One region of the Peribacillus sp. V2I11 genome, then DNA from elsewhere that is predicted to be linked to it. Evidence: riboswitches for the same ligand, from Rfam matches in the RefSeq annotation. Region 1 holds a riboswitch; each other region holds the start of a gene.

Region 1 (7,938 bases):
CATTCCCTACTCCAGCAGTCACGATAATAAAAACAGAGAAATCTTCAGCTCTTAATAGTTTGAAGGCAACCGTATCGAGAAAGACAGCTGTCATCATCCCTACCGTTTCCTGAGGTTCAAAACCATGTTTTTTTAAATAGCCGGCCATTTCAACATGATGATCCTCGCAATCATAGCCATGATGGACGTGCCTATTCACAAAATATTTATGCCAGCCCGTCCCCGAACCAGTCACTCCAGAAGACATCGTTCTAAGCGGGATCGGAGAATCCAATTGAATCATCTCGGATCCAACTGTCAGATAAGATTCATCAATTTCCAATGGGATAGTGTCATGGCCATGCTTTTCCGGAACGATGAACATCTGCGGTTTCGGAAGGGCGGGATGTGGATATTTTTCGATCGTCGTATGATAGACACCCTGAATCCGATCCTGTTGGAGCACTTCATTCGGCACATCAACAACCTGAATCTCCCCTTTTTCAAGCAACATAAGCCGATCACAATATAATCCAGCCAAATTCAAATCATGAAAAATTGAAATAACGGTCAACTTCTGCTCTTCTGCCATTTTCCTCATTAGATCAAGAAGGTCTTTTTGATAGGAAAGATCCAAGTGGTTCGTAGGTTCATCCAAAAAAAGGATTTCCGGCTCTTGGGCAAGTGCCTGTGCCAGCAGGACCCGCTGTCTCTCCCCTCCTGATAATCGTTCAAAATGAAGATCCTGAAAATCAGCTACTCCCGTTTGTTCCATAACCCGTTGGACAATCGTTTCATCTTCTGCGGACCAACTATGGAACCAACCTGATTGATGGGCATATCGCCCAAGTGATACCGTCTCTTTTACTGAATAGGAGAAAGCTAATGAGGAATGTTGAGGGAGCACAGCAATGACCTGTGCAAGTTGTTTAGACGAATAATCCTTCAAATCCTTACCTCTTATCCGTATGCTTCCGCCCTTATAATCGAGTACCCCGCTAAGCATATTTAAAAGCGTCGTTTTTCCGCTGCCATTAGGACCAAGAATCCCGAATAATTCCCCTTTATGTACATCAAAAGAGACAGAGTCCAAAACAGCTTTGTTGTCATACCCACCTGTTAACCCTTTAACTTCAAGCATCCGTTTTTACCCTTCTCTCCGTCTCTTTAATAAAATCAGAGCAAATGCAGGTGCCCCGATAAGTGAGGTGATCACCCCGATCGGCAGTTCCGATGGGGCAATGATCGACCGTGCTACAAAATCCGCCAATATTAAGAATCCGCTTCCTACCAGCAAGGACAACGGAAGCAAATGTTTATGGTCAGGTCCCCAAATCTTTCGGACAAAATGAGGAATGACCAAACCCACAAAGCCAATCGTCCCCGAAACGGCAACGGCTGCCCCTGTCAATGTCGAACCGGCTATCAAGATCCACATTTTCCGCCGCTTAACATTCACACCTAAGTGTTTTGCCCGGTCTTCCCCGAAAGTCATCGCATTCAATTCACTTGTATTCATGATCAAGATCAACGAACCAATAATAAAAAATGGCAAAATGATTGCAATATAGTTCCATCCGCGCATTGAAACGCTTCCCATCAGCCAGCCGATGATTTGTCTTAATTCATCACCCGTCAGCGCAATCATCAATGAAATGAAGGCACTTAAAAACGAGCTGATAATGATTCCTGTTAAAATGATCGTTTCCACTTTCATCGATCGATCCATTTTTTTTGCAAAAGTCAGTACGCAGAGCATCGTGAGCACTGAGCATAAGATGCTCAATGCCGGAAGAGTATATAAACCGATGAATGGCAGTGATATATTCAAGAATATTGTCAATACGGCGCCGACTGATGCTCCTGATGAAATACCTAATGTGTAAGGATCAGCGAGCGGGTTCCGGAGCAGTCCCTGAAATGCCGCACCCGCAATCGCAAGGGATGCCCCAACCAAACCCGCAAGCAACACACGCGGCAAGCGGATGTTCATCACGATATTCGTAAGCATGACATCCGGATCAGCAGCAATCGGTAAATGGAAAATCTCCTTGCCGATTATTTGTATAAGTACGGGAATCGGTACTGGCACCGAACCAAAGGAAATGCCTATCGTCATTGCGAATAACAAAAATAACAACGCAAACAAATAAGCAAACGTCCATTTAGTTGTCAAATAGGTTCGGATAGACTGATTTGGCAAGTTCCTCTACTCCCTCTATTAAGCGTGGACCGGAACGGGTCACCAAGTCAGAATGGACATCAAAGACTTGGCCATTCTTAACAGCATTTACGTCTTGCCATCCTTTTCGGCCCGTAACTTCACTTACTGAATCCTTCGTATAATAACCATACGTTGTAATGATGACATCAGGATTTGCAGCAATCATCGATTCTTCATCAATTTTTGCCCAACCGTCCAATTCAGCAGCAGCATTATCAGCTGAAATAATAGTAAGCATTTCATTCATGAAAGTATTTTTTCCAGGTGTGTATATTTCCGGTGATGGCGAAACTTCCACTAAAACGGTCTTCCTATCCTCTTCCTTTTACGGATTTGGCTTTTTCCTGGATATCCTTGAGCTTCGTTTTCATATCCGCAACGATTTCTTTTGCCTTATCATGTTCTCCCGTTGCCTGTCCAATCATTTCAATAGACTCATAGACTTGGTCAAAGCTTTGTGCATCATTGACTACGAGGACATCTATTCCAGCATCCTTAAGCTGCTGTAAACCCTCATTTGAATTATGGGCACTTGATGCATGCGCAATAACAAGGTCAGGTTTCATGGAGACAATCAGCTCCGTGTTCATTTCCATTCCGCCAACTTTTTCAATTTCTTTCGTTTCTTCCGGGTAATTATCATTGTCGGAAACACCAATGACTTTTTCTCCCAAACCAAGTGCAAAGACCACTTCCGTATTACTTGGTATCAACGAAACGATTTTCTTCGGTTTTTGTTCTATCGTTACTTTTTCCCCTGTTGCATCTTTAATCGTAATCGGGAAAGCTTCATGTCGAGCATGATTCGTTTGCTGTTTTTCTTTTCCTTCATCAGTAGCGTCACTGCAGCCGACCATCATGCCTGCAGTAAGCAACATCAACAGTATCAGACCAAAAATTTTCTTCATTTTCATTCCCCACAATCTTTTCATTTAATTTCTTCCCACGGAAGATGCCCCAAAACAAAAAGCACCTCCCGTTAAACGGAAGATGCTTGCATGGCAACAATATCATTACGGACTCTTAGGGTCTGCCACACACCTTCCCATCCGCGCAGGTTACAGGTGTACGAATTCTGGCAGGTCTCCTGGCTCATGGTCATCGTCAACGGCACCTTCCCATATCTCATACAGTGGTACACAGCCGTCAGCTCCCATATACAGTGGCGGGACCGCGCTGGCATTTCACCAACTTCCCTTTTAAGTCATTAAGACACCAAATCGTTCATATGTATATAATTTTCACTGCCTTCATTATACACCATGTAAGAATCGATTATTATATGATTTTTCTGAACAAGTTAGAAATGACCCGTCCACCTTCAATGGATTTGAAGCATTTTCAATCAGTGAAGCAAACCCCTCGACTGATGACCCGGGTGAAATCCGAACTCGATGCATGCATCCCTAGGTCCCTTAAAGCCCCCTCTGCCATCTTGTATCCAGCTTCTTCTGACATGAGACTCTCTTCGTTATACTGGCCAACCGGAGCTCGACCGCGGACTCGGCCGTTATCCAGTCTCCCGTATCGATTTGGCCTTCCAAATCCTGCCCGGTCATATTTTCAGCTGCTTCGACCACTTCAATGTCATCTTCCGCAATCTGTACAGCCGTCTTTGTGCCTATACTCTCTAAAATCCCTTGTGAGCATCCAGGTAGAATCAAAATCCCCAGCAATCCCACCATCCTTAAAACTCTATACACTTTTTCACTATTATTATCCTAATTTTTTTCAGTATAATAGTACCGGAAAATTAGTTAATAGCAAAGCATTCCACTTAATGGATAATGGAGGAATACGAGACCTTAGTGGCCTGCTAAATATTTATGGGGATTTTTTTTCATAAGTATAAGCTATTAGCTTGAAAAGTTTGCCTATAAGAAATATAATAAATAAGTCGTCGACTTTTATATATGTCCCAGTAGCTCAGCAGGATAGAGCGACAGCCTCCTAAGCTGTAGGTCGTAGGTTCGATTCCTATCTGGGACGCTAAAGTTTATAAACCCTGTTATAATGCGGTTCCTCCGTGTTGTAGCAGGGGTTTTTTCTGTTGGTATAAGAACAAGTGATTTATGGGATCGAGGAAAATGCAGGTCTCAAAGCTAAATTAGACAAAGTAACCACTACTTCATCAAGACATTTGGATATCAAAAAATCTGAGCCCTGTAAAACACAGAACTCAGATTTTTCATATCACAAGATAACCAATATTTATACTTACAAATTTCCCTTTAGCTATACTTACTTTTCACTCTAAGCCTATCTCGTTGATTTTTTCTTCAAAAATGGGTCCGAAACTTTCAGAATAAGTATTCGTTAAATGTCTATTGTCCCGGTAAATTATAACATTACCAATAATAGGCTGAAATTTACCGTTTACCTTGAAGTAATCTGTTAAGTCAATTTTATGCAATGATTTATTTTCTTTTTCAAATTGTCTCCAAAAGCTTTCGTCTTTTTGATTATCTGCTGAATTCATTTTTTTTGTAGTTTCTTCTAGTCCATTCGTTTCTAATGATTCCAGTACATTAAAACTATATCTTGGATCATCACGTACCGCTAACACTTCAATACCATATTCATCTTTAACATACTGCAGCTGATCAACCATTTGTTGCTGTATTTTATTATTAGGCGTATCTGAAGCGGTGGCGTGAGAAACGATAAGATCTACATCTGCGTCCTTTAGATAATCCAGAACATTATTGACCCAGATACCTTTCAAATCATCATCCGAATAACCTGTTGAAAAACGTGTACCTGAACGGGTCATATTCAGTACACGATAATTATCATCTTTTGTTGCTTCTAATATGGCACCTAACCAATGTTCTGAATGGGAACTGCCAATCAGAGCAATAGTAGCATCGTAATTTTCAGTTTCGCCATATTCCCCAATTTTTAAGTCACTTTCCTTTAACCCTTGGTTGCTGCCGTCCAAATGCGCTTGTGGTAAATCATCAAAGACTTCAGAATATGATGGTATTGGTTCTTGATCAGGTATATCGTCAGGTTTTTTTACAGCTAACGCCCCTGGATAATTTTTTTCGGTTATATTATTTTCCAGCTTATTTTGATCTATATATACTCCAATCAAAAGAGATCCGATCAAGAGTACATTTACACTGCCCATAATCCCGATTCTCTTGAATGAGAATTTATTTTCCTTTGAGCTTCGGATTGGTTCTTCTATATATTTTGTCATTAAAAAAGAAAGGGCAATTGATGAAATAATAATAAGAGTTCCAACAATGAATCCTGGAGTTTCTTGGACATTATAACGATAGAATTCCAATAATACCCAATGCCACAAGTAGATTCCAAAAGCAATTCCACCTAGCTTCACCATTACAGGTGAACCTAAAAAGCGTTTGACACCATATTTTGTATCGCGTGTACCAGACAAAACAATGAATAATGCGCAGGTCATTGGCCATAAGGCAATATAGCCCGGAAACATTTCAGATACATTGAAGACTATTCCAGTTAAAATTAAACCGATTAATCCAAGCCAACCTATCACTGTAGCAATATATTTATTTACCTTAATGGATGATAAATTGATACAGAGCAAACTGCCTAAAGCAAATTCCCACACACGTGTCATCGTAATGAAATAAGCCCATGGCTGATTGACAGAGGTTAAATATATTGAGTATATAAAAGAAGAAACAAATAATATTCCTAAAACAGTATTGATTAATGCTTTAACTTTAGCTAATTTATATTTTTTTATTAACATTAAAATTAAAGTGAATACTAAAAACCAGATTATATAAAATTGTCCTTGTATAGACAAAGCCCAAAAGTGTTCAACCGGTGTTTTCATTTGGCTGGAATCTAAATAATCCGTGCTCGAAAAAGCCAGTTGCCAGTTTTGATAAAAAAACATTGAGGCAAATACTTCATGTATAGTTTTATCCAAAATTGATTTAGGTAATAAAAACCAACTTAAAGCCAGAACAATTGCAAGAATAAAAAATACAGAAGGAAGTAATCTTTTCATTAACTTTGTGACATATGGCCGAAAACGATATTCCCCTGTTCGATTAATTGTGGAAACAATTGAAGTGGTAATTAGAAATCCTGAAATTACAAAGAATACATCAACCCCACCAGAAACACGATTTAACCATATATGATATACCGCTACCAGCAGTGCGGCAACAACGCGTAACCCCTCGATTTCGGGTCTGAATTTACTCTCAATATTAATTAATGGTTGATTCATTTGATCCTATCTCCTACTTTTAGTCATGCATACAATTTAAAATTATATCACTTTACAATAATGATTTGTCAATATAGTAGAAAAGGTTCTTTAATTTTCATGAGTACGGATTTTTTTCCAACTTATCAACCAGGCCCGCTTACAGAAAATGTACGATACCTGGGTACGATGCCTACTCACTGTTGATCCATTAGAACGTTATTTTATGAAAAAACGTCAGTCACTATGGGACACTTTAGAATTTAGATGGTGAATATAGACAATGATGCTCCAATTGGCCGAGCTTGTTACATCAGAATGTCCTAATTTCGATGAAATTGGATCAGCTGTTGTACATAAGAACATCGCGTGATATTAAAAAAGTTTGATTCATTACTTTTTTCGATTTATATCTACAGGAAAATATTGGGTTTTTGGATATAATCATGTCTTTTTTGAAATATATGTTTTAACCTGTCCCATCCGGGTATACAAATACTGTAAGACATTCTCACCAAAGGAGATGATGTGCATGATGAGTACAATCAGAAGCCAATGGAACAAAGAGAATGACGCAGCGGTGTTTAGTCCCGGTGATCAGCGTTAGAGTCAATTGAAGAGTTAGATGATAATCAAGAAGGAAGTTACTAGTCTTCTCACCCAAAGGAGGAGGATACTGAACATGAGTATTTACAGCCTATGGAATCCAGAGAATGATGAAGCAATTTTCAGTCCGGGTGATCAGAAGCCATTTAGTACGCTCACACGAGTAGATTCGGATAAACACACACACACTGACAAAACACTTGAATATGAATTACATGACACCGTACTGAATGAAGTTTAACAGAAGCATCGATATATGGGGAAAGGGATGGAGCGCTCGCTCCATCCCTTTCTGCCGTCTTTTTCTTTAATATGACTTTTACCTTCATCAAGCGGCAACCCTGTTGTCTGGAAAGATGGGCTCGCCGACAAGGAAATTTGCCCCCGAAAAAAGAGCCCTTTCACCATGGGGCTAAAGTGAAGGACCCTTTTCTTTTATTTATCGAATTTCAGTTTTGCCAAGGCATCCGCCAATGTAGTATTGATCGGCTCCTCTTTATTTTGCTTCTTCATATAATTGGAGACCTCATTTTTGGATACTTTTTGATTTTTATTTTGCCCTCTTCGTTTATTGTAAGAAGAAAGTTTTTCATGAAAACCGCATTTACAGGTGAATGTCTGTGCTTCTCCTTGACCGCGCATTTCCATCTTTTTGTGACATTGTGGGCATCTGGCATTTGTTACACGTGAAACACTTTTTTTGTGGCCACATTCACGATCTTGGCAGACAAGCATTTTTCCCTTCTTACTATTCACTTCAAGCATCAGCTTGCCGCAATCAGGACATTTCGTTCCTGATACGTTATCATGCTTGAATTTTTGGTCACTATTTTTGATTTCATGGACGATATTTTTGGCGTACGCGCGCATATCGCCGATGAAAGCCTGTTTTGGCAGCTTTCCTTTTGCAATCGCAGTT
Region 2 (6,123 bases), 530 kb from region 1:
ATTCACTCATCTCATCTGTATCGTACACTGCATCCACATAGGCGGCGTACTCCCTTAAAGTTTGCCCCTCCGGACGAACTAAACCAGCTCGTTTTAATTGTTTCAATAATATTAAATAGGCTGTCGAGAAATGTGCACCGGTTTTCTTTCTATAACGAAGAATCTGCAGATGAGGAATCCACTTCCTTCTGAAGAAATAACCAATAGAAGCGAGAATCAATACACCTGACAGTGTGATGACAGACCATTTTAAGAACCATTCCATGTTCCCAATACCAGGTTTCATGGATGATCGAGTTTCCCTATCGGGTGTATCCTGGCGTTCCCTGGTCTCTTTCTTTGTTTGCTCTTCATTAGTTGGGGTTTCTTCAGGGTTCTTGATCACTTCCTGCTTCAATTTCGAATCGTAAAATTCAACTTCCCCATTGAAACCCTTTGTCGGCTCGAAGGGAACCCAGCCTATCCCTGAAAAATAAACTTCGACCCAGGAATGTGCATTATTATTGGTCACCTTATAAACGGATTCACCATCAAGGATTGATTTTTCCCCTTCCGTATAGCCCTTTACCCACCTTGCAGGTATATTGGCGGCTCTTAGTAAAACGACCATTGCACTTGAAAAATTATCGCAATACCCTATCTGTGTCTCGAATAAAAATTGATCGACATAATCTTGATTGCCCTCCGGATACGGAATATCGTCCTTAGAATAAATGAATTCAGGACCTTTAAAATAATCCTCTATGGTTTTTGCTTTATCGTACCAATTCGTTTCATTCCTTGTAAGCCGGGATGCCAATTCATATATTCGGTTTGGCAATCCCTCTGGAAGCTGCGTGTTTTTTCCCATTAATAAATCCATCGATTCGTCGGGTTCCGTTACCTTCCTTAACTCAGCTATATCAAAACTTGGCATATCATAAACCAGCTCATACTCTTTCATGGACAGTGGTTCGCCATTACCCTGTTCAGAAATAACTTTGTCCATACCCTGATAATATTTGAAATCCATCCCGTTTTTGCCCTCAATCTTTTTTAAATACCCGGACTGCGGATGAAGGATATGGGAATATGATTCCGTCACGGACACTTTTGCCGTCATTTCTTCTGTCCTCACCACTTCAGGAACGTCGTAAATATCTAAAGATGCCATATCCTGCCCGTTGGAAAAAGTGTGAAAGTCCATTTCCAGTATGGAAACCCACCCTTTACCGGTATAAATATCCTTGTTCTCGACTTTCCAGTAATGTCCTGCAGGAGCATTATTATAAAAAACGATGGAATTATCCGGCTCTATCGAACCGCCAAGATCCGAATCGTCTTCATCATATCCGACACTTTTACGCTTCGAACCACCGTCTTCTTTCCCCGCTTTATCAGAATAAGAAGTAATATAAGGCACCGGATCCGGCCACTGCGGAGAGAGCTTTGGGGCAGCGAAACCAACAAGGACACTTACCAATATCATGCCGGTCAGCATCAAGATCCACTTATTGATGGAAGCCATCGGAAACTTAATCCTCTCCTGTATCGTTAGTCGCAGCAGGGACAGCAGGCCTAGCATCAAGAACCCGATGATGATGATTCTAATCATTGCCTTGTCCCCCACATAAGGAGTGAATGTGTCAAGTACAGATATAAAAATCACCGTTAACATAAAAAAGAAAAAGATGCTTTGCCTCACCATCACCCAGTAATGGATCAAATATGTTACAAGCCAAAGAAGGACAAAAAATAGAAACGTTCGAAATGGATTTTTGATCAACTCCCAATTTCCATCATATATAAAACCAAGATTGCCCTTAAAATCCGCTAGGAATCCTTTCAGCCATGACAATTGAAATAAAGCGTCTTTTGAATGGAGGAACTGTAATGAAATCATTATATAAGCGCTAATGAGAATAAATCGGATTGACCAATGTATGCGGAAATAATGCAGTAGTAGGGAATAGAGCAAAAATAAGATAAAAATGATGATATTACCTGTATCGGTGAGTTTATCGACAGGCCTTAACCATTCAGTAATCAACAACAGACCAAATACATGCATGAGGACGTGCATGAATTTTTCCAATTTTTCGGTAGTGACATTCATTTTGCCATCACCTCTGATCTGTCAGACTTTAGTTGGCCATATTCAAAAAAGCTGACCTTTATCCCCCTTGAAACAGCTATAGAACTTGACAACCTTTCCTGATCAGTAAGATCTGCCTGTTTCTTCACACATACCATTAATCCCTGATTAGGCCGGAAAGCACTCAATATGTCCACCTTTTCTAAGGTTAAGTCTGAAACGATGAATATCACAGCAGCATTTGCCGGAAGAATTCCCTTCCTGACATTTTCGTTCAATGCGTTTACAACACTTGGCTCTTCTTTAACAAGTCGGTAAAGAATCTTTCGTTTCTGGTTATTGCCTGCCGCTGCCGGTATGATTAATCTCGATCCCATACTCGCATACCCAATTTCCATGCCTTTCTTTAACATGGCGTGTGCAATGGAAGCCGCCATTACAATGGATTCTTCGAATAAATCCGACGGCTTATCATCAAGCATGATGAATACATCCCGGTTTTTCTGCACTTCGAATTCCTTCGTCATGATTTCACTCGTTCTAGCAGTCGCCTTCCAGTTAATCCATGACAACTGATCGCCTGGCTGATATTCCCTTACCCCCGAGACCACTGAATGCTCCCGTTGTGTTTTCTTTGTTGAAACCACTGCCCCCTGATTGAACACTCGATCAAGATCACTGTAGGCAAGCTCATGATAACGAGGAAAAACAGTTATTTTCAAAGGTGAACTATATATCGCTTCCTTTTCGACTAGCCCGAAAAAGTCCCCAATCCAAAAGCGGATCGATTGAAACGAATGCTCTCCGCGCTGCAAGTTTTCCAAGGTATATGACATGCTGAAGGTACGCTTGAATCCCGGAAAGATAATTATTTTCCTTTGGAATCCCCTATCTTCCATCTCCTGAGGCAATTCCTCCTCTACCACCATAAATAATAGGGGGAGCCGGTTTTTACGGGTAAACGTCAATGCTATCTCAACAGATTCGCCGGCCTGGCATTCCCTTTTATTGACCTTTCTCTCAACGGTAAAATCATGCAGCGGATAAAACAGCAGGATCGAAGCGTACACTGAAAACGGCAAAAATGAATAAAAAATGAACCAACTGACAAAACCGCCTTGAAACATTGCATAGCAAAAGGAAACGGTCATGAGTAATACAAGTCCGATCACACTCATATTTCCCCTTAAAATGTGGATGAATTTGCGCATTAGGTCACAGCCCGCTTCACAGGCACTTGTGTTGTCGCGACAATTTCATGTATCACCATTCCAGCATCGAAGCCATCATAATTCGCTTCAGGTTTCAAAATAAGCCGGTGGGAAAATACGAATGGAACTAAATATTGAACATCGTCCGGCAGAACATAGTCCCTGCCCTGGATCAGCGCGTAAGCTTGGGCTGCCTTCATCAATGCTATCGACCCACGCGGGCTTACCCCTAAATAGACCCCTTCATGTGTACGTGTTTGATTCGCCAATTCAACAATATATCGTTTTATTGTGTCATCCACTATCACCGCTTTTACCTCAGCCTGTAATTCTATCAATTCATCCAAGGTGATGACGGATTCCAGCTCCTCAAGCGGTGCCGTGTATTGAGCCCTTTGAAGAACCTCTATCTCTTCTTCCACACCTGGATAACCCATTTTCATTTTTAATAGGAATCTATCCAATTGAGCCTCCGGAAGCGGATATGTTCCCTCGTACTCGATCGGGTTTTGTGTCGCCATTACGAAGAAGGGCTTCTCCAATCCTCTTGTGACACCATCAATCGTCACACTTGCCTCTTCCATGGCCTCAAGCAATGCAGACTGAGTTTTCGGTGAGGTTCGGTTAATTTCATCAGCTAAAATAATATGTCCCATTATCGGACCTGGCCTAAAAATGAATTCTTGTTCCTTAGGATTGAAGATCGAAACACCAGTAACATCAGAAGGAAGTAAATCAGGTGTGAATTGAATTCGCTTAAAGCTTGCACCTATTGATTTTGCCAGTGCCCTTACCATGACTGTCTTTCCCACACCAGGAACATCCTCCAATAAGACATGTCCACCGGAAAGGAGTGCCACGATGCTTAGTTCTGCTATATCCCGTTTTCCGATAATCACCTTTTCGATATTACCCAGAACCATTTCCAGTTTTTGATTGACCTGCTTATAAATCATTCTCTACCTCCCGAGATTCACGGATTCACATTATCACTATTATTTCATATGTTTTCTATATCACGCATTTTACATTAAGCTCCAATTAAACCTTACATTGTAAGTTTACTAGATATTCGGTAAACCATAAACGAATTTGTCTAAAAATATTAATGCGGCTTAATGAAAAGGGTACGGTAAACTGTTGCTAAGTGAATATGAACCTTGCAGAGAAAAGGTGCTGCCTTGTCAGCTTAATAGGGAATTCGGTTTAAAACCGAAGCTGTTTCCGCAACTGTAAGTGCTAATGAAATAAGATGCATACCACTATTTGAGGATGTAATCGACCCCGATTACAGTCCATTTAACCCAAATGGGAAGGTTCTTAGAGTAAAATGACGCACAAGCCAGGAGACCTGCCTTCCTTCATCGTATTATGCTCTTCGGAAGATAGGAGATTGTACGGCTCTCCCATCTTTTTTCTACTACAGATACATAGATGCCCGAAGCCGACCAAACCTCTTGGTCGGCTATTTGTTTTGCCGGGATAAGCAATACGGAGGACATTCACCCAATACGTAAAAGGAGGAAGAGTTATGGCAAAGAAAGACTTTCGTTTTTTATGCTACCCATACATGCGTGAGTCCGTATCAACCGTCGATTTTGAAATCCGCACAGACTCATTGACGACACAAATCGGCATGGCCGCCTCGCTTACTGAGGATGTCCCCGAAGTGTACCGTGACTTAATGGAACTGTTGCCCATGGCTTACCATTTAAATGGTTCAGTTCGCAGGAAATTAGCCATTACCGGCGATGATCTCGACCGTTTAAGTGCAATCTACGACCGGTATGTCGCCTTGTGAAAGATCGAATCGAAACATTCGTCCTTCCCACAAGGCTCAACCGCAGCATGTACTTTGCATACTTGCCGAAGTGAAGCCAAAAAGTCCGTGCGTGCTTTACACAAGTTAAGTCTGGAGAGGGGAATTCCAGGAATTCTTTTTGATTACGCCCACTTGCTTGCAAATGTATTATTCGTGATGGCAGTCTACGTCAATAAGCAACAGGGGATCGAGGAGATTCCCATTATAAGAAAATCATACCCAACCAAACCCATGAAAACGAAAACGGAGGAATAAATAATGAAGAAAATCCTACGATTCAGTTGGATTTCCATGCTGATGCTTACCCTTTTCCTTACCGGATGCGGAGTGAACGATGATCAAGCCGCAACGTATAATAAAGATACTGAAAAGGCCGAAGAAATCAAAGACTATACCGTTACGGATGATACTGGAAAGAAAATGAAATTCAAGAAAACCCCGAAAAAGTCGTTTCACTTCAGCCAAGCAATACGGAAATTTTATTTGCCCTTGAACAGGGTGATAAAGTCGTTGGCGTGACAGACTTCGATAATTACCCAGAGGAAGCAAAGAATATCGAACATGTTTCAGACTCTGTTAATATTAATGCAGAAAAAATCATTGCCTTGAAACCTGATGCCATCATAGCTTATACCATTGGTGATGAAGCGACACTGAAACTACTCGAAGATGCTGGCATCCCTGTGTTCATTATTAAATCTGCGGCAAATTCCGATGATGTATACGGTGATATCAGGCAGATTGCTAAAGTGATGGGTGTTGCCAAAAAAGGGGATGAATTAGTGAAAGATATCAAATCCCTAATTACAAGTGTCGAAGAAAAAGTGGAAACTTTAGATGAAAAGGAACAAACATACTTTGAAGTTAGCCCTGCTCCGGAAATCTATATAACAGGAGCGGAAACATTCCAACAAGAAATCCGGATACTGCCGGCATTAAAAACATCTTTGATGACCAAAAAGGCTGGGTTAAGGTATCTGATGAAGAAATCGTCAAAAGGAACCCTAAATCCATCA
Region 3 (7,938 bases), 2.5 Mb from region 1:
TAAAGGAAATGATACTGAAATATTATATTTATCGTTTGATTCCAACAATTCATGAATGAAAAAAATTGTTTGTTAGGATATAATATATTATTGTATTGGAGATTCATTCTGGAATTTCCTTTTTTTATGGGCTTCCTTTGTTTATTTCCCCAATGAATCGGGAAACAAATTATAGTTGTATATGTTTTTATAATATATTTTGAGTGAAGTAGAGGGGATTGTTTTAATGGAGATGTTAGAAAAATTTATTAGTGAAACAAATGATGTGTTATGGTCTTCCATATTGATCATCATGTTGATTGGATTGGGTCTTTATTTTTCCGTCCGCACGAAGTTTGTCCAATTCAGAATGGTAGGGGAAATGTTCAGGCTATTGGGAGAAGGGGCCACTGCGGATAAAAAAGGTGTAACATCTTTTCAGGCATTTTGCATAAGCACGGCATCGCGGGTAGGAACGGGTAACCTTGCAGGTGTTGCCATCGCAATCACGATGGGCGGACCTGGATCCGTTTTCTGGATGTGGTTAATAGCACTGATCGGGTCTGCTTCCGCATTCATTGAAAGTACACTTGCGCAAATCTATAAGGTCAAGGATGGGGATGCATTCCGCGGCGGTCCTGCGTATTATATGGAAAAAGCATTGAATGCCCGTTGGATGGGCATCACTTTCGCAGTGTTGATTTCACTTACATTTGGACTAGCTTTCAACTCGGTACAAGCCAATACGATTACAAGCGCATTCAACGAATCGTTTGGGATTGAAAAGTGGGTTACGGCAATCATCCTGGCTATCGTCACCGCTGTCATCATTTTTGGCGGGATCAAAATGGTTGCAAAGGTCTCTGAAGTCATCGTTCCGATTATGGCAGGAGCCTATGTGATAGTGGCGTTGATTATCATCATCATGAATATTACCGAGTTACCGAGTGTCTTTGCTTTGATCTTTGAAAGTGCATTCGATGGAATAAAAGAAGTGGCTGGCGGAGTACTGGGAGCAGCCATGATGCAGGGAATCAAGCGCGGATTGTTTTCAAATGAAGCCGGTATGGGTAGTGCACCTAATGCTGGTGCGACTGCTGATGTCAGTCATCCTGTCAAGCAAGGGCTCATTCAGTCCCTGGGTGTTTTTGTAGATACGCTCATCATTTGCAGTTCGACTGCCTTCATCATTTTGTTTTCAGGTCTTTATACTTCGAAGGAAACGGATGGAATCGTTCTTACCCAAAATGCCCTTGGAACGGCATTGGGATCTTGGGCGGGTATTTTCCTTGCCATTATCGTACTGTTATTCGCTTTTAGTTCCATTGTGGGCAACTATTATTATGGAGAGTCGAACATTGGTTTCATCAATGAAAATAAGGTTTGGTTAAACATCTATCGTGTTGCTGTTGTAGGGATGGTGATATTCGGTTCGCTTGCCTCACTCGATTTTGTTTGGGGTCTGGCTGACTTGCTGATGGCCCTTATGGCCATTATCAACCTGATTGCGATAGCATTACTTGGGAAGATCTCTTTTGCTGCACTGGCGGATTATCAAAAGCAAAAGAAAAGTGGGAAAAATCCTGTCTTCCATGTGAACAATATTAAAGGTTTGAAGAATGTGGAATGCTGGGGTGACCCATCCGATAATGTGGATGGGAAGAAGGTGGGCTAAGCTCTCATTAAGCTTACAAGTAAAATCCTTGAAAGGGGATTTTACTTGTAAGCTTTTTTTGCCTTTTGCCTCCTTTTTTATCATTATTGAATATTGCTTCGTTTTTTACACAAAATACCTTTGTCTTTAATACTGCTGTCAATCTCTGATTGGACAATTTAAAAACTAGGAGTGAAAAAAATGGATAGCAAGCAATCAAAAAATGAATCTTCAGAAATCGCGGGAAGAATATATGATGTCAGTGATTATAAACGGGAAGATCCTTTATCTTCTGGACTGGCTAGAACCCACGAACAAGTCTCGGATACTTATGCGGAAGGCGAAATAAAAGCAGTGGTTGATGATGTAAACGGAAGAGATATTGAGCTTGCAAAAGAAAGATCTGAGGAAGAAAAGTAATAATAGGATTTTTGTTTTTTTAGGAACAAGAATTATCGCCTGCTATTTTAAAGATATATCGGTTTGAACCCCTAGCTTTTGGAAAGATGAAACAAGAGCTAGGGGATACATAATTAATAAATCCTTTCTCTCTCCAACTTTTGAAGCAATTCTTCCTTCGTTCTTGGGAAAAGGTCCCTTTCTGTAGGTTTCCTTGATTGAAGGAGGGCTTGAAACATTTCAAAAACCCACGGCTTCTCCAGATGTGCCTGCAGCAAAACGTCTTCATCATGGAAAACGGATATAGGATCCCCTTGGTATATGACCTTACCATCGTTCATGACAACGACTTCATCAGCCCATTGATAAGCTAAGTTAACATCATGAGTTGATAGGATTATCGTTTTGTCAGGGTGGTGGATACTGTCCAGCAGAGCCATGATCTGTCTTGAGAAATAAGGATCCAATCCAGCGGTAGGCTCGTCCAAGAGCCAGACATCGGGTTCCATGGCGAGTATCCCTGCAATGGCGACACGTTTTTTTTGCCCAAGGCTCAAAAAATGGGTAGGTCTGTCTTTCAGTTCCGTTACTTCCGTTTGAGCCATCGCCCAATTCACTTTCTCCTGGACTGCATTTTTATCCCATCCCAAATTCATCGGTCCAAACGATATATCCTGTTGTACATTAGCGGAAAAGAGCTGCGAATCGGGATCTTGAAAAACGATCCCGACTTGCTTACGTAATGTTAATAATGCTTTACGGTCATATTTCATTTTCTTGCCATTGAATCTGATTGTACCTGCTGTAGGTTGTAAAAGACCATTTAAATGGAGGAATAAAGTCGATTTGCCAGCACCATTATTGCCTAATAATGCAATCTTTTTACCATGTTGGACCGTTAGCGAAAGATCTTTTAAAGCGAACGTTCCATCTGCGTATTGATGGGTGAGGCCTTCTATATAAAAAATATGCTCTTCCATTCTTGGGTTGCCTCCAATTTACAAATATCCATTAATAAAGATTAAGCTTCCTAGTATTACAATCGCGATCAGCCAATTGCGTGAGGAATAGGTGTAAGTATCCTCGATATAGGAAAGGTTCTCCTGATAGCCTCTTGCGTTCATCGCCATCGTCAATTGCCCAGAGCGCTGCAATACTCCTAAAAATAATGATGAGATTAGTAATCCGAGAGATCGAATGCCTTTCCTTAACGTACCATACCCCAGCCGTGAAGCTTGTGATTGGTGAATCGCCATAGCTGTATCTAAAAAAATAAAGATGAAGCGATAGGTCAATTCTATTAAATCGACCAATAAGGAAGGCACTTTAAGTTTTCGCAGCACGGATAGGATGTCGGTAATGGGTGTAGTTAAGGTAAGGAAATATAAACAGCTGATACTGCCGAATACGACAGTGATCAAATTGATCACCGTGCCGATGCTGTCATCGCTGATGAATATCTGCCAATTCCCGACTTTCCAGGACCACCATATATTCGATATCGAAGTGAATTTACTTGTGAAAGAAAAAAGGATGGTAATTGTACCTGATAGTATAAAAAATCCTGGTAATAGAAGTAATTTAAGATAATAAGAAAGCGGTATTTTTGCCGCAAAAATGATTAAAGCGCTTATCACCGTAAAAGTGATGAGCGAAACGGTCATATCCCTTACTGTTAACGAAAATAGCAAAAGGGAAAGTGCAAAAACCATCTTTTCCAACGGATGTACATCCTTTAGCCCATTGAAATAGGCATATTTATCAATGAGTAACATGCTTCGATTTTTCGGGAATTTCTTGTTTGGTTAGCTTATTCCTTAGCCTCGTTACACCTATGAAATAACCAATGAAACCAGCTCCGATTGCAGCTTGCAGCGCAAATAATAAGCTTTCGGTTTCTGCACCTGGCGGCTCCCAAATATTGTTGAACCATGGCTTGTATTCCGGCTGGATTTTAGTGATGGCTTCTTCAGCTTCGCCGTCGGCACCGCCAAATTCCGTTCCTTGTTGGGTGATTAATGGTATGGTAGCAAGAATGACGACCAGGAAAAGCAGCAGTAAACTTTTTTTCATGTTAACGGGCCTCCTTAGATAAAACTCGCAGCAATTTCAATTCGCCTAGATTGTATTTTTTCAAGAAATTCATCACGACGACTGTCAATAACCCCTCACTGATTGCCAAGGGAATTTGGGTCAGGGCAAAAATCCCTGCAAATTTACTGAAAGAGGCCATGAATCCTCCTACCTCGGATGGAAAAGCAAGAGCAAGTTGAACGGAAGTTACCACATAGGTTCCCAAATCTCCAAAAGCAGCTGCCAAGAAAACGGCAAGAGAGAAAGACCACCCTAATTTAGTAGCGCCCTTGAAGACAAAGTAAGCAATGAAAGGTCCGCAAACCGCCATGGAAAATGCATTGGCCCCTAATGTCGTCAATCCTCCGTGAGCCAGTAAAACAGCCTGAAATAACAGAACGATGGAGCCAACGACACTCATGGCCAATGGTCCGAATAAAATGGAACCCAATCCAACTCCGGTAGGGTGTGAAGAACTTCCCGTAACGGAAGGAATCTTAAGGGCAGATAATATAAATACAAATGCGCCCGATAGGCCAAGTATCATTTTTGTTTCTGGGTTTTCCCTTACTTTGGACCTAATGGACCGGTAACCCAAGATTAAAAATGGAAGCGTCACGGCCCACCAGAATATAGCCCATTCAATGGGTAAAAAGCCCTCCATGATATGCATGGCCATTGCCCGTTTTGGGACAAAAAGCAGTAAAATGACAAAATAAAGAATTTTCCAATTGGTTCTTTTCATTCTTTTCTCCTTTCAACACTTTTAATTTTTCTGATCAATCTTTAGAAGAAAAGCGGCGCCCAACATAAAAAGCACTTCTCTCAAGGGAAAGAAGTGCGTAATGAACAGGAATTTTGCAGCATAAACCAACCATGGGCCTTTCTGCCTGATCCGCACACCCATCCTCGTAGGCTGAAACAGTTTCACGCTTCATGGCAGGTCTCCTGGCTTAGGTTCATTATCCCATTACATCCTTCCCATCTCATTTGACAGTGGATTAAAGTTAAAGTATTAGGACTTCCCTATACAGTGGCGGGACCGCTCCGGATTTTCACCGGCTTCCCTTTTAAGCTGAATTCCGTGGAATTCAACACCCTGAAACTTATGTAATTATTTTGAAAATTCTCGTATAGTGTACCATAAAGAAATAATTTCAGCTACACTATCTTTTTTTTTTTCGGGACGAAGTTTGTTGCGAGGGAAGGGTTGAAACTGGTTTTACACTATTAAACTTTTCTAAACAGTCGGAATAAACTATTGAATTTTGATAAAGTTGTTATATGATAGATAAAGTTAGTTAGAAATGTATAATAAAACCAAATATTTCATTTTAAAAGTGCTCTTATGTGAATAACCAAGGGATAATAGGGAAAACGGTGAAAACCCGATGCAGCCCCCGCTACTGTAAACGCTGATGAAATTGTCGATAGCCACTGGCATGATGCCGGGAAGGGACAAAGTAAAATGAAGCGTAAGCCAGGAAACCTGCTTTTAAAATTGCATGATACTTTTCGGAGGGAAAGGTAAAAGGACTATGACGATTTTGGGAGATTGGGCATGCTTGCCTGGGGCTCCTCATTCATATAGTTTTTTAAACCTTGACTCTTATGTTAAGGTTTTTTATTTTGCCTTTTCCCTGAATTCAGGAGGAAAAAGATGACTACTTGGAACTTGACGGGTACAAATACGCATCTGTTGATTTGTAATGGGAGCAGCTGCATGAAAAAGGGCGGGGAAGAAGTAACCCAAGCGATTCGCGATGAAATTACTTCCAAAGGACTGGATTTGAAAATCCATACAACCAGGACACGGTGTAACGGAAGATGTAAGGATGCCTGCGTTGTGATTGCCTATCCCCAAGGAAACTGGTATCGAGTGGAAACGCCTGATTTCGGTCGGCAGATTGTCAGCCATATTGATGATGGGGAGTTTGTTCCACGTATGATCTACCAATTCAATGATGGGGAAATGACACCTAATCCAGATTTTCCTGCTCATACGGGTATTTCGAAGAACAAAGCGTAAAAGGAGATGTCTTAATGAGTACAAACGGTAAATTATTCGTCGTGGGTTTTGGGCCAGGGAATTTTGAACACATTACCAAACGTGCTGTCGAAGCCCTTCAAGAAAGTGACTACATCATTGGTTATAAAACTTATGTTGAGCTCATTCAGGGACTGCTTACAGATCAAACGATTATTAGTACGGGGATGACTGAAGAGGTATCACGTGCACAGGAAGCGGTGAAACAAGCGGAGCTCGGAAAGAAAGTTGCGGTAATTTCCAGCGGAGATGCCGGAGTTTACGGGATGGCAGGGTTGGTTTATGAAGTATTGATTGAAAAAGGCTGGAAAGAAGAAACTGGTGTGGGCATTGAGGTCATTCCCGGCATTTCTGCAATCAACTCTTGTGCATCTTTACTTGGGGCACCAGTCATGCACGACTCGTGTACGATTAGCCTCAGTGATCATTTAACTCCTTGGGAACTGATCGCAAAGAGGGTTGAGGCAGCTGCAATGGCAGACTTTGTCATTGCACTTTATAATCCGCGCAGCGGCAGGCGGACCAGGCAGATTGTTGAAACTCAGAAAATTCTCCTTCGCTACCGTTCGCCAGATACACCTGTCGGGTTGGTGAAAAGTGCTTATCGCGATAGACAGGATATTGTCATAACCAATTTGAAAGATATGTTGAATCACGATATTGGAATGTTGACCACCGTCATTATTGGAAATTCATCCACCTTTTTATATGATGACAAAATCATCACACCAAGAGGCTATCAGAGGAAATATACTTTGAATTCGGATAAGCAAACATTGAAGCCGCATCAGCGCCTGCAAAAAGAAGCGGAACCGTGGGCATTAGATCAAGAAGCCTTTACCGAGTCTGCTGGAGGAGTTGGATTACTTACAAAAGCACCAGAAAAGAAGCCAGCTTCTTTTGAAATGGCAATGGAAGCCCTGTCAAGAGTCAAGGGTCAAACCGTTCAACAATCCATTAAGCCGATTGTTCAGCAAAAAATGGAGTCGGTATTCGAACTTGCCGTTAGTCCAGGTGTGGCGAATAAACAATTCACTCCCAAACAAATGATGACACTTGCGGAAGTTGTCGGGGAAAAAGGAACGATGGAATACACGCCAAATCATAAAATCATATTAAAGATTCCCACAACTGATCCGGAAGTCATTACAGGGAAATTGCAATCAGCAAACTTTCTATTATCGCCGATTGGAGATGTACTGACATTAAAAGCCTGTGATTTCTGTGATGGTGAAAAAGCGGAATCCATTCCTTATGCAGAAGAAATACACCGGGTGCTTGGCGGAATGAAAATGCCCAAGGAACTGAACATCGGTTTTAATGGGTGTGGGATGGCTTGTTATAGTGCTGTGATGGATGATATCGGGATTGTTTTCCGAAAAGGGAAGTTCGACTTATTTCTTGGAGCTAAACCGGTTGGAAGAACAGCCCATCCAGGTCAGCCGGTTGCGGAAGGAATTGAACCGGAACAGCTTGTTGAACTGATTACGGACATTGTCGGGGAATATAAGCAAAATGCCCATCCAAATGAGCGGCTTTTTAAATACTTCAAACGTTCGAAAAAGATAAAGAATTTTTCTTATCAGGACATCGCTCCCAAAATAAACATAGAGCCTGCGCCTTGTGAAGACTAATCAAGAGGGGGAAAGTAAATGAAAGCAGTTTTGTTCGTAGGACACGGAAGCCGCTTGGCTTCGGGAAATGAAGAAGTCCTTCATTTTATTGAAAATATGATTCCGGCAATGGACGAGCGCTTCCTAGTAGAAACGTGCTTCTTGGAATTTGC
Region 4 (7,938 bases), 960 kb from region 1:
CCCTCTCAGGTCGGCTACGCATCGTCGCCTTGGTGAGCCATTACCCCACCAACTAGCTAATGCGCCGCGGGCCCATCTATAAGTGACAGCGTAAACCGTCTTTCCATCTTCTCTCATGCGAGAAAAGAACGTATCCGGTATTAGCTCCGGTTTCCCGAAGTTATCCCAGTCTTATAGGCAGGTTGCCCACGTGTTACTCACCCGTCCGCCGCTAATCTCAGGGAGCAAGCTCCCATTGATTCGCTCGACTTGCATGTATTAGGCACGCCGCCAGCGTTCGTCCTGAGCCAGGATCAAACTCTCCGAAGAAATGTTTGACTTGCTCATTTGCTTTTTTGATAGTGTGTGCTCACTTAAAATTTAACGTTGGCGCTTTGTTTTGTTCAGTTTTCAAAGAGCAATTTCATTGTCGTTTACTTCGTAAGCGACTTTTACATCTTATCATGTTATCAACTCTGTTGTCAACATGTTTTTTTATTTTTTTCGTTTTGATGAAGCTGCGAAAGCTGATGTCCCGCAGCGACATGTATTAATATAACACCTATATTATTATTGGTCAACAATAAAAACACATTTTTTTAAAAGTTTTTTGACACCCGATAATACCGATGATATACCTCGTGCCCTTTTGTCTCCACTTTGATGACGTCGATTACCTTCTTCTCTATCAAATATTCCAATAAAACACCTAGGTCGACTGAATAGAACTTAACTTCCTGATGATCCATAAGCTCCGCAATCGTCCATGGATCTTCTTTCGTCCCCATTATTTCAACTAAATGCTGTGAACCTGCATTCGTCCTCGAATAAATAAGAAATTCACTAGCAAGGAATAGAAGCTCCAATCTTTTTTCGAGAGTTTCCTCACTGCTGATCAGTTCTTTATACAACTTGTAGATTTCAGGTTCCATATGCTTCACTTGGTTCCAGACCGTAACCTCCGGATAAAAGCCTTGTTCAATTATTTCCAAACGGGCCAAGTGATGCAGGGAATGAACGATATGGTTGTATGCCTCAAGATAATGGCCTTTTTCAAAGAAGCTTTTCCCATCCATGTACCTGCGAATTAACTTCGCGAATTCCATCCCCATCTTTAACTTCCTTCCATAGAAGGGGAACTCCCGGATTTCGGTTTTCAAACGGTCCAAATATTCATTCCGATCAAAAAGGACCTTCCCGTTATATATCCAGTCAACCACTTTGCGGTTCGTCCCTAATAGGAGCCATTCTTTTAACTGGTCTTCCTTTACGATATGCAAGGCTGCCTTTTTATCCTGGTAAGTGTAATGTTTTAAAAACACGGCCTCTTCGGCTTCGTCTGCAATTACAAAAAGAATGTAGTCAAATGTATCGGTAATCGGGCTATTATCATCTCTTTTTTCTATTAACAAGATTCCAAGTGTAGATTTTAAACTTGCTCGCTCTTGATAAATCGGGCGAAGGATATCTTCCATCATCAATTCCTCCAAAACCTTTTTTTTAGACTTTCGACAAAACTCTTCAATTTCCTGCTTATTTCCCTTACCCAAACCAATTCAATTCAAAAGTAATATGTATCCTTTATTTCTTTTTTGTTCCATCCATTGTTTATGTTATAGTTAAAGTTATATTTTAGGAGGGACAATCCATGGCTAAATATTCTAGCAAAATCAATAAAATACGTACTTTTGCTTTGAGTTTGATTTTCATTGGCTTTATCGTAATGTACCTTGGGCTTTTCTTCAAAACGCATCCTGTTGTCATGACGATTTTTATGGGGCTGGGCCTTTTATTCATAATCGCAAGCACCGGGGTTTATTTTTGGATTGGAATGCTTTCTACTAAATCGATCCAGGTTGTCTGCCCTAACTGCGGCAAACCCACAAAAATACTAGGGCGTGTAGATATTTGCATGCATTGTGAAGAACCATTGACACTTGACAAAAAGTTGGAAGGCGAAGAATTCAACGAAAAATATAACCGGAAAAGCCTGCATGACTAGAGAATTCGGCTAGCTGAATTCCCTTTCAAGAAGTCTTTAACAATTGTATCATTTCTTTATAACATGAAAAAAAGTTCCAACCAAGTGGAGGAACTTTTTTTAATGCGATTCTTTTTTCGCACAATCCGTGCAGTCGCCATAGATTTCCATCCGATGGTGACTAACATTGAAACCGGTGACTTGTGCTGCGAAATGCTCGACTTCATCCAATGCAGGATAATCGAAATCCACAATTTTCCCGCAAGTTTGGCAAATTACATGATAATGATTCGTCGTCACGAAATCAAACCTTGCTGAAGAATCACCATACGTAAGCTCTTTTACCAAACCTACCTCACGGAAAACACGCAGGTTGTTATAAACCGTTGCCACACTCATATTCGGAAACTTGCCTTCCAGCGCTTTATATATATCATCAGCGGTAGGGTGGGACATGGAGCTTATCAAATACTCAAGTATCGCATGGCGTTGAGGAGTTATTCTTACACCGGTATCTTTTAAGGAATCCAACGCTTCTTTTAACTGAACTTCAGACACCGTCATCCACCTCTTTTTCTTATTAAGTATGAATTCTTAAATTATAATATTTATAAATAGTGTACCTTTTATGCGTTGAATTTGTCAATAATTCAATGGCTTAACCATTCTTTTTTAGTTTATTCATGAATACATTGAATCTTTCCCATTTTTGCATTGAGTTTAGTATCCCCTAGATAAGTCGATTACGTTGGTGAAGTCTTTTCCAGCTTTCATGTATTCACGCATGTTTTTTTCGAATATGTCAAAGGTTCTTGGTAAATATTCTCCGCTTTTACTTGATAGATGCGGTGTGACTGTAACATTCTCCATCCTCCAAAACGGATGCCCTTTTCCTAAAGGTTCCGGATCAAATACATCCAAGATGGCATGAGACAATTCCCCGGCATCCAGGGCTTCGATCAACACTTCATCGTTAATCAGGTCGCCGCGGCCAATATTCACGAATACTGCAGATTCTTTCATTGCTTTAAAGTGTTCTTTTTGCAGTAGCCCCTTCGTTTCATCCATACTTGGCAGGACTGATACGATATAATCGGCTCCCGGTATGGCTTCCAATAAATTATCCATGGAATAAAGGTGATCGATGGATTCCACTGGTTTCCCGCTCCGGTTCACTCCCATCGTCGTCATCCCAAAGGCTTTCCCAAGACGAGCCACTTCACCTCCAATTGCCCCGACACCAATAACGAGCATGGACTTGCCATTCAATTCCCCTACTTCAATCTTTCTATCCCAAAGTTCTTCCTTTTCATTCTTCATAAGCAGTTTCAATTTCTTTTCATATTGCAAAAGCATCCCTATCGTATACTCGGCCATTGGGATTTTATGAATGCCTCTTGCGTTGGTCACCAGAATGCCACGTTTCTCAATGGCTTTAAATGGCATTAATTCCATCCCTGCACTCATGACCATGATCCATTTCAAGTTCGCCGCTTTCCCAATGATTTCTTCAGTTAAGTCTTCACCATATGTAATTAAGATTTCCGCTTCACGAAGCGGACCATCCGTCCATCCTTTTTGATAAATGAAGTTCAATTCAGGAAAAACTTCCATCATCCTCGTTTGGATGCCTTCATTCGGAATGACAGTTGAAAGTATTAACATGTTTATCTTCCCCTTTTAATTAACATAAAAAAACACGGGCTCTATGTGTCCCGCGCAACTTTCTCTGAGGAGGTATTCCCTTAATAAAGCATATTCAGGTGTCCCCTTTTTGAGTTGGACAAAAGCCTTACCCTTATTAAAAAAGGCTTTATTTTAAAGAATTTGGGTTTAATGCATGTAATTCCGGCAAAATGAAAACGCCATCCCTTCTGATCAGGACGTCGTCAAAATAGATGTCACCACCACCATATTCCGGACGCTGGATCAAGACCATATCCCAATGTATCGATGAACGGTTTCCATTATCCGCTTCTTCATAGGCAAGTCCAAGAGCCAAGTGCAGACTCCCGCTTATTTTCTCATCGAACAAGATATCGTCCATAGGTTCCAATATGTATGGATTGATTCCAATTGCGAACTCCCCGATAAACCGGGACCCTTCATCAATATTAAGAATTTGGTTCATTTCAGAGTCACGATTGGATGTCGCTTTAATGATTTTTCCCTTTTTAAAGTTTAATTCTATGTCACTAAAGGTGATTCCTTCATAGGTTGTGGGTGTGTTAAATGATATCCTTCCATTGAGACTATCTTTTATGGGTGCCGTAAACACTTCCCCATCCGGTAAATTCTTTTTTCCGGCACATATGACGGCAGGCATACCTTTGATGGAAAAGGCCAAATCTGTCCCTGGTGAAACGATCCTGACTTTGTCAGTTCGTTCCATCAAATGTTTTAACGGTTTCAAGGACGCATCCATTTTCCCGTAATCCATGGTGCATACGTTCAAAAGGAAGTCTTGGTACCTATCGAAGGTCATGCCGGCTTTATGTGCGGATGCGTTGGTGGGATAATTAAGTAAGACCCAACGTCGGTTGTTTACATAGAAAAGAGTGGGAGATTTCATTGCCTCTCCTTGAAGACGGTGCCTCTCGATGGGAACATCAGTCATTTCCACACCGTTTTCTTCCCCTGTGATGATGATGACCGCATCGATATCCGTATATTTCTTCAAGGCCCATTGCGAAGATGTGTCAAGTTGTTCCTTCACATTCCCTTGTAACAGGTGGCGGCTTATCTCATCGTCTTCGAGTTCTACATATGGATAAGCACCCACTCTATATATTTCATCAATCAGCTCTTTCAATAATGGTTTCGTGTTGATATGCCCCCGTAAGAGGATTCTCTCTTTTGGCTGTAATTGTATCGAATGATGAATCAGCCTGGCTGCAAGCTTCGTTATTCGCTCATCCTTCATCTGCCTGTCCCTTATTTTTCGAGGTCGCGAAGCGTTTCAAGCGCTTCTTCGACGTGGCCTTTGACTTTTACTTTACGCCATTCTTTGACTACCTTACCAGCCTTATCAATCAGGAAAGTTGAACGTTCAATGCCCATATACTCCTTGCCGAAGTTCTTTTTCAATTGCCAAACATCAAATGATTCAGCCGCTTCATGATTTTCGTCAGCCAGCAGCAGAAAAGGCAATCCATGTTTTTCGATGAATTTTTCATGACGTGCCACTGGATCTGGGCTGATACCAATGATGACCGCGTTCAATTCCTCGAATTGCTCATTATGGTCCCGGAAATCACAGGCCTCCGTCGTGCAACCTGGCGTCATGTCTTTTGGATAAAAATATAAAACAATATTTTTCCCCTTAAAATCCGATAGGGACACCATTTCACCATTGTTTGCAGGGAGTTTGAAATCAGGTGCTTTTTCTCCAATTTTAACAGTCATATTGAACCCTCCATTTCTTTCATTATGGTAAGAGTACCCAATAATCGAAAGAAACACAACTTTCATTTATCCCTCCTATCTTTCTGCTCCAGATCGATCACCGTCCGAATCACGAAAGCTGCCGGAAGTGTATACCCAATGAAAGCCTGAATGGTAGCTATCATCCTGCCCATGCCAATCGGGGCTATATCTCCATACCCTACAGAAAACATCGTCATCGCACTAAAATAAAAAGAAGTCTTCAACTGTTCATAGAAAGTGCCATCCAATCGATTGCCCATATCAAGAATCACCGAATGATTCTGAAGCTCGTATAATAAATAAATCAGTGCAAATCCAACTAATATCGTCGCATATAAATTGCCAAGCCACAGCATATCCTCCAGAGAAAATTTCTTTCCTCCCGACTCAACAAGAAATAACGTACGAATGCTCATCACCATGCAAAAAATGATGCCTGCAATCAAGATGTAGAAAGTCATCCCCCACGCCCCATTTCAAAACGCCACTCCCTCTATACATACTCCCTGTCCAAACAATATATTCTTTTTTAGGAACAGACCTCATCCTTATTCCCACACTTCCACTTAACGGTTACTTTTCCCGAATCTTTTTTCCATGTTGACCCTTTTGGTCGGATATGTTACGATTGTCTAAATTTTTATAATAGTTTTTATTTTATAAATCTTTTACCTGCAAACAGTTATCAAGGCAGGTTTTGCAAAATTTTCATATGTGGAAATAGGTTCCTAATTTTCATTAGGATTAAAAGGGAAGTCCGGTGTAATTCCGGCACGGTCCCGCCACTGTAATGGGAATGTTAGCGCCATCCAATATGCCACTGATCAAAGGATCGGGAAGGCCCGCCGCTAATGATATTCCCTAAGTCAGGAGACCTGCCTATTTCGACAACACTGTTTTAACCTACGGGAGATAGGGAGGTGTTAGGGACCTTATAATTGTAAGGGGCATTCTGCATGCCTCTTTATTTTAAGCATTTCTAACTATCTCTTTTGACGGTTAGGGATGCTTTTTTTATTGTTCAATCAAATGAATGTAGGAGGATGGGAATTTTGAAAAGCAGTAGTTTGGGTTACCCTCGAATCGGGGAAGATCGTGAATGGAAACGTACATTGGAAGCTTACTGGTCCGGTAAAATCGATGAAGCAGAATTTACGGCACAACTAAAAGCCATCCGTTTAGGCAACTTACAAAAACAGAAGAATCGAGGCATTGATATCATTCCTGTCAACGACTTCACTTTCTATGATCAAATGCTGGATATGTCCGTCATGTTCGGTCTTGTTCCTGAACGTTATTCAGCTTATGAAGCCGGAAGCGTTCCCCTTTCCGTTTATTATTCAATGGCTCGCGGAAACAATGATGAAGTCGCTTCCGAAATGACGAAATGGTTCAATACAAACTATCACTATATTGTCCCTGAATTAAAACTGTCACAGCTGACTTTAACAGAAAATAAGCCACTTGCAGCATATCGGGAAGCCAAGGAAAAGCTAGGGATTGAAACGAAGCCCGTGTTGATCGGACCTTATACTTTCATCTCCCTTTCCAAAGGATTCAATAAACAAGAAATCCCTGGCATCCTCCTGAGCCTGCTTCCTTTATACACGCAAATCCTGCGGGAGTTGGAGCAAGAAGGCGTGAAGTGGGTTCAAATGGACGAACCTTCTCTTGTTTCATCCATTTCCAAAGATGATATGCAAACTGTTACTTACCTCTATGAAAAACTGAATGAAGCAGCACCAAACCTAAACATCATGCTACAAACATACTTTGATGCCGTGGAACATTACCAAGAAGTCATCGAATTACAAGTTCAAGGAATCGGTCTTGATTTTGTACATGATAAAGGGAGGAATCTAAGTAATCTTGAAGCATTCGGTTTCCCGAAGGAAAAAGTGCTTGCTGCAGGTGTGATTGACGGGAAAAACATTTGGCTATCTGATTTATCGAAAAAAATCCAATTGATCGAGAATCTTAAGAAAAAGGTAGCCGAAGACCAAATTTGGCTTCAGCCCTCTTGTTCCCTGCTTCATGTCCCAGTGACCGTTCGTAATGAAACCGCCCTTTCAAAAGAAGTGAAAGAGGCCCTTGCTTTCGCTGATGAGAAACTTGAGGAAATCACACTCTTGGTCAAAGGGAATAATCAAGGCTTTGAAGCAATCGCCGAAAAAGTCGACGCTAATAAGTTTACGGTTCAAACGTTAGCAAGTTCAAATGCACGGAATCATGGGATTGTACAATCCAATGTCGAAAAGGTTAAAATCAGGACCGCCGGCCGTCAGCTTCCATTTAAAGAGCGTTACCAAAAACAACAGGAATTTTTTAAATTGCCTTTTCTTCCTTCGACTACGATCGGTAGCTTTCCGCAGACATTTGAAGTTAAACAAGCACGCGGGAAATTCAAAAGAGGAGAATGGACCGCTTCGCAATATGAAACATTCGTTAACGAAGAAATCGGCAGGTGGATCGAAATCCAAGAAGAAATCGGTTTGGATGTTCTCGTTCACGGGGAATTCGAACGGACGGATATGGTTGAGTACTTCGGCCAT

What was found. Region 1 has a riboswitch for cobalamin ahead of QFZ73_RS11835 (ABC transporter substrate-binding protein). Riboswitches for the same ligand answer to the same signal wherever they lie in the genome.
Region 2: another riboswitch for cobalamin. It lies ahead of QFZ73_RS28905 (hypothetical protein); the one in region 1 lies ahead of QFZ73_RS11835 (ABC transporter substrate-binding protein).
Region 3: another riboswitch for cobalamin. It lies ahead of QFZ73_RS00015 ((2Fe-2S) ferredoxin domain-containing protein); the one in region 1 lies ahead of QFZ73_RS11835 (ABC transporter substrate-binding protein).
Region 4: another riboswitch for cobalamin. It lies ahead of metE (5-methyltetrahydropteroyltriglutamate--homocysteine S-methyltransferase); the one in region 1 lies ahead of QFZ73_RS11835 (ABC transporter substrate-binding protein).

The regions. Positions count from the first base shown of each region.
Region 1 is NZ_JAUSYW010000001.1:2,450,572-2,458,509, reverse strand. It holds gene QFZ73_RS11845 (heme ABC transporter ATP-binding protein) at 1-1,120, opposite strand, end outside; gene QFZ73_RS11840 (FecCD family ABC transporter permease) at 1,127-2,182, opposite strand; partial or broken gene QFZ73_RS11835 (ABC transporter substrate-binding protein) at 2,145-3,111, opposite strand; cobalamin riboswitch at 3,264-3,438, opposite strand; gene QFZ73_RS11830 (hypothetical protein) at 3,619-3,879, opposite strand; tRNA gene QFZ73_RS11825 (tRNA-Arg) at 4,119-4,192, shown strand; gene QFZ73_RS11820 (acyltransferase family protein) at 4,452-6,434, opposite strand; gene QFZ73_RS11815 (hypothetical protein) at 7,096-7,260, shown strand; gene QFZ73_RS11810 (DNA topoisomerase III) at 7,455-7,938, opposite strand, start outside.
Region 2 is NZ_JAUSYW010000001.1:1,924,425-1,930,547, forward strand. It holds gene QFZ73_RS09195 (DUF4129 domain-containing transglutaminase family protein) at 1-2,095, opposite strand, end outside; gene QFZ73_RS09200 (DUF58 domain-containing protein) at 2,092-3,246, opposite strand; gene QFZ73_RS09205 (AAA family ATPase) at 3,285-4,241, opposite strand; cobalamin riboswitch at 4,440-4,658, shown strand; partial or broken gene QFZ73_RS28905 (hypothetical protein) at 4,817-5,362, shown strand; partial or broken gene QFZ73_RS29145 (ABC transporter substrate-binding protein) at 5,366-6,123, shown strand, end outside.
Region 3 is NZ_JAUSYW010000001.1:268-8,205, reverse strand. It holds gene QFZ73_RS00050 (alanine/glycine:cation symporter family protein) at 227-1,654, shown strand; gene QFZ73_RS00045 (YozQ family protein) at 1,835-2,053, shown strand; gene QFZ73_RS00040 (energy-coupling factor ABC transporter ATP-binding protein) at 2,167-3,012, opposite strand; gene cbiQ (cobalt ECF transporter T component CbiQ) at 3,031-3,807, opposite strand; gene QFZ73_RS00030 (energy-coupling factor ABC transporter substrate-binding protein) at 3,794-4,105, opposite strand; gene QFZ73_RS00025 (energy-coupling factor ABC transporter permease) at 4,107-4,850, opposite strand; gene QFZ73_RS00020 (hypothetical protein) at 4,885-5,043, opposite strand; cobalamin riboswitch at 5,027-5,222, opposite strand; cobalamin riboswitch at 5,427-5,616, shown strand; gene QFZ73_RS00015 ((2Fe-2S) ferredoxin domain-containing protein) at 5,766-6,134, shown strand; gene cobJ (precorrin-3B C(17)-methyltransferase) at 6,149-7,786, shown strand; partial or broken gene QFZ73_RS00005 (sirohydrochlorin chelatase) at 7,805-7,938, shown strand, end outside.
Region 4 is NZ_JAUSYW010000001.1:1,487,372-1,495,309, forward strand. It holds rRNA gene QFZ73_RS07230 (16S ribosomal RNA) at 1-309, opposite strand, end outside; gene QFZ73_RS07235 (nucleotidyltransferase-like protein) at 579-1,454, opposite strand; gene QFZ73_RS07240 (YgzB family protein) at 1,628-1,981, shown strand; gene perR (peroxide-responsive transcriptional repressor PerR) at 2,081-2,524, opposite strand; gene QFZ73_RS07250 (D-2-hydroxyacid dehydrogenase) at 2,681-3,625, opposite strand; gene QFZ73_RS07255 (aminopeptidase) at 3,774-4,883, opposite strand; gene bcp (thioredoxin-dependent thiol peroxidase) at 4,895-5,365, opposite strand; gene QFZ73_RS07265 (potassium channel family protein) at 5,428-5,847, opposite strand; cobalamin riboswitch at 6,092-6,283, shown strand; gene metE (5-methyltetrahydropteroyltriglutamate--homocysteine S-methyltransferase) at 6,430-7,938, shown strand, end outside.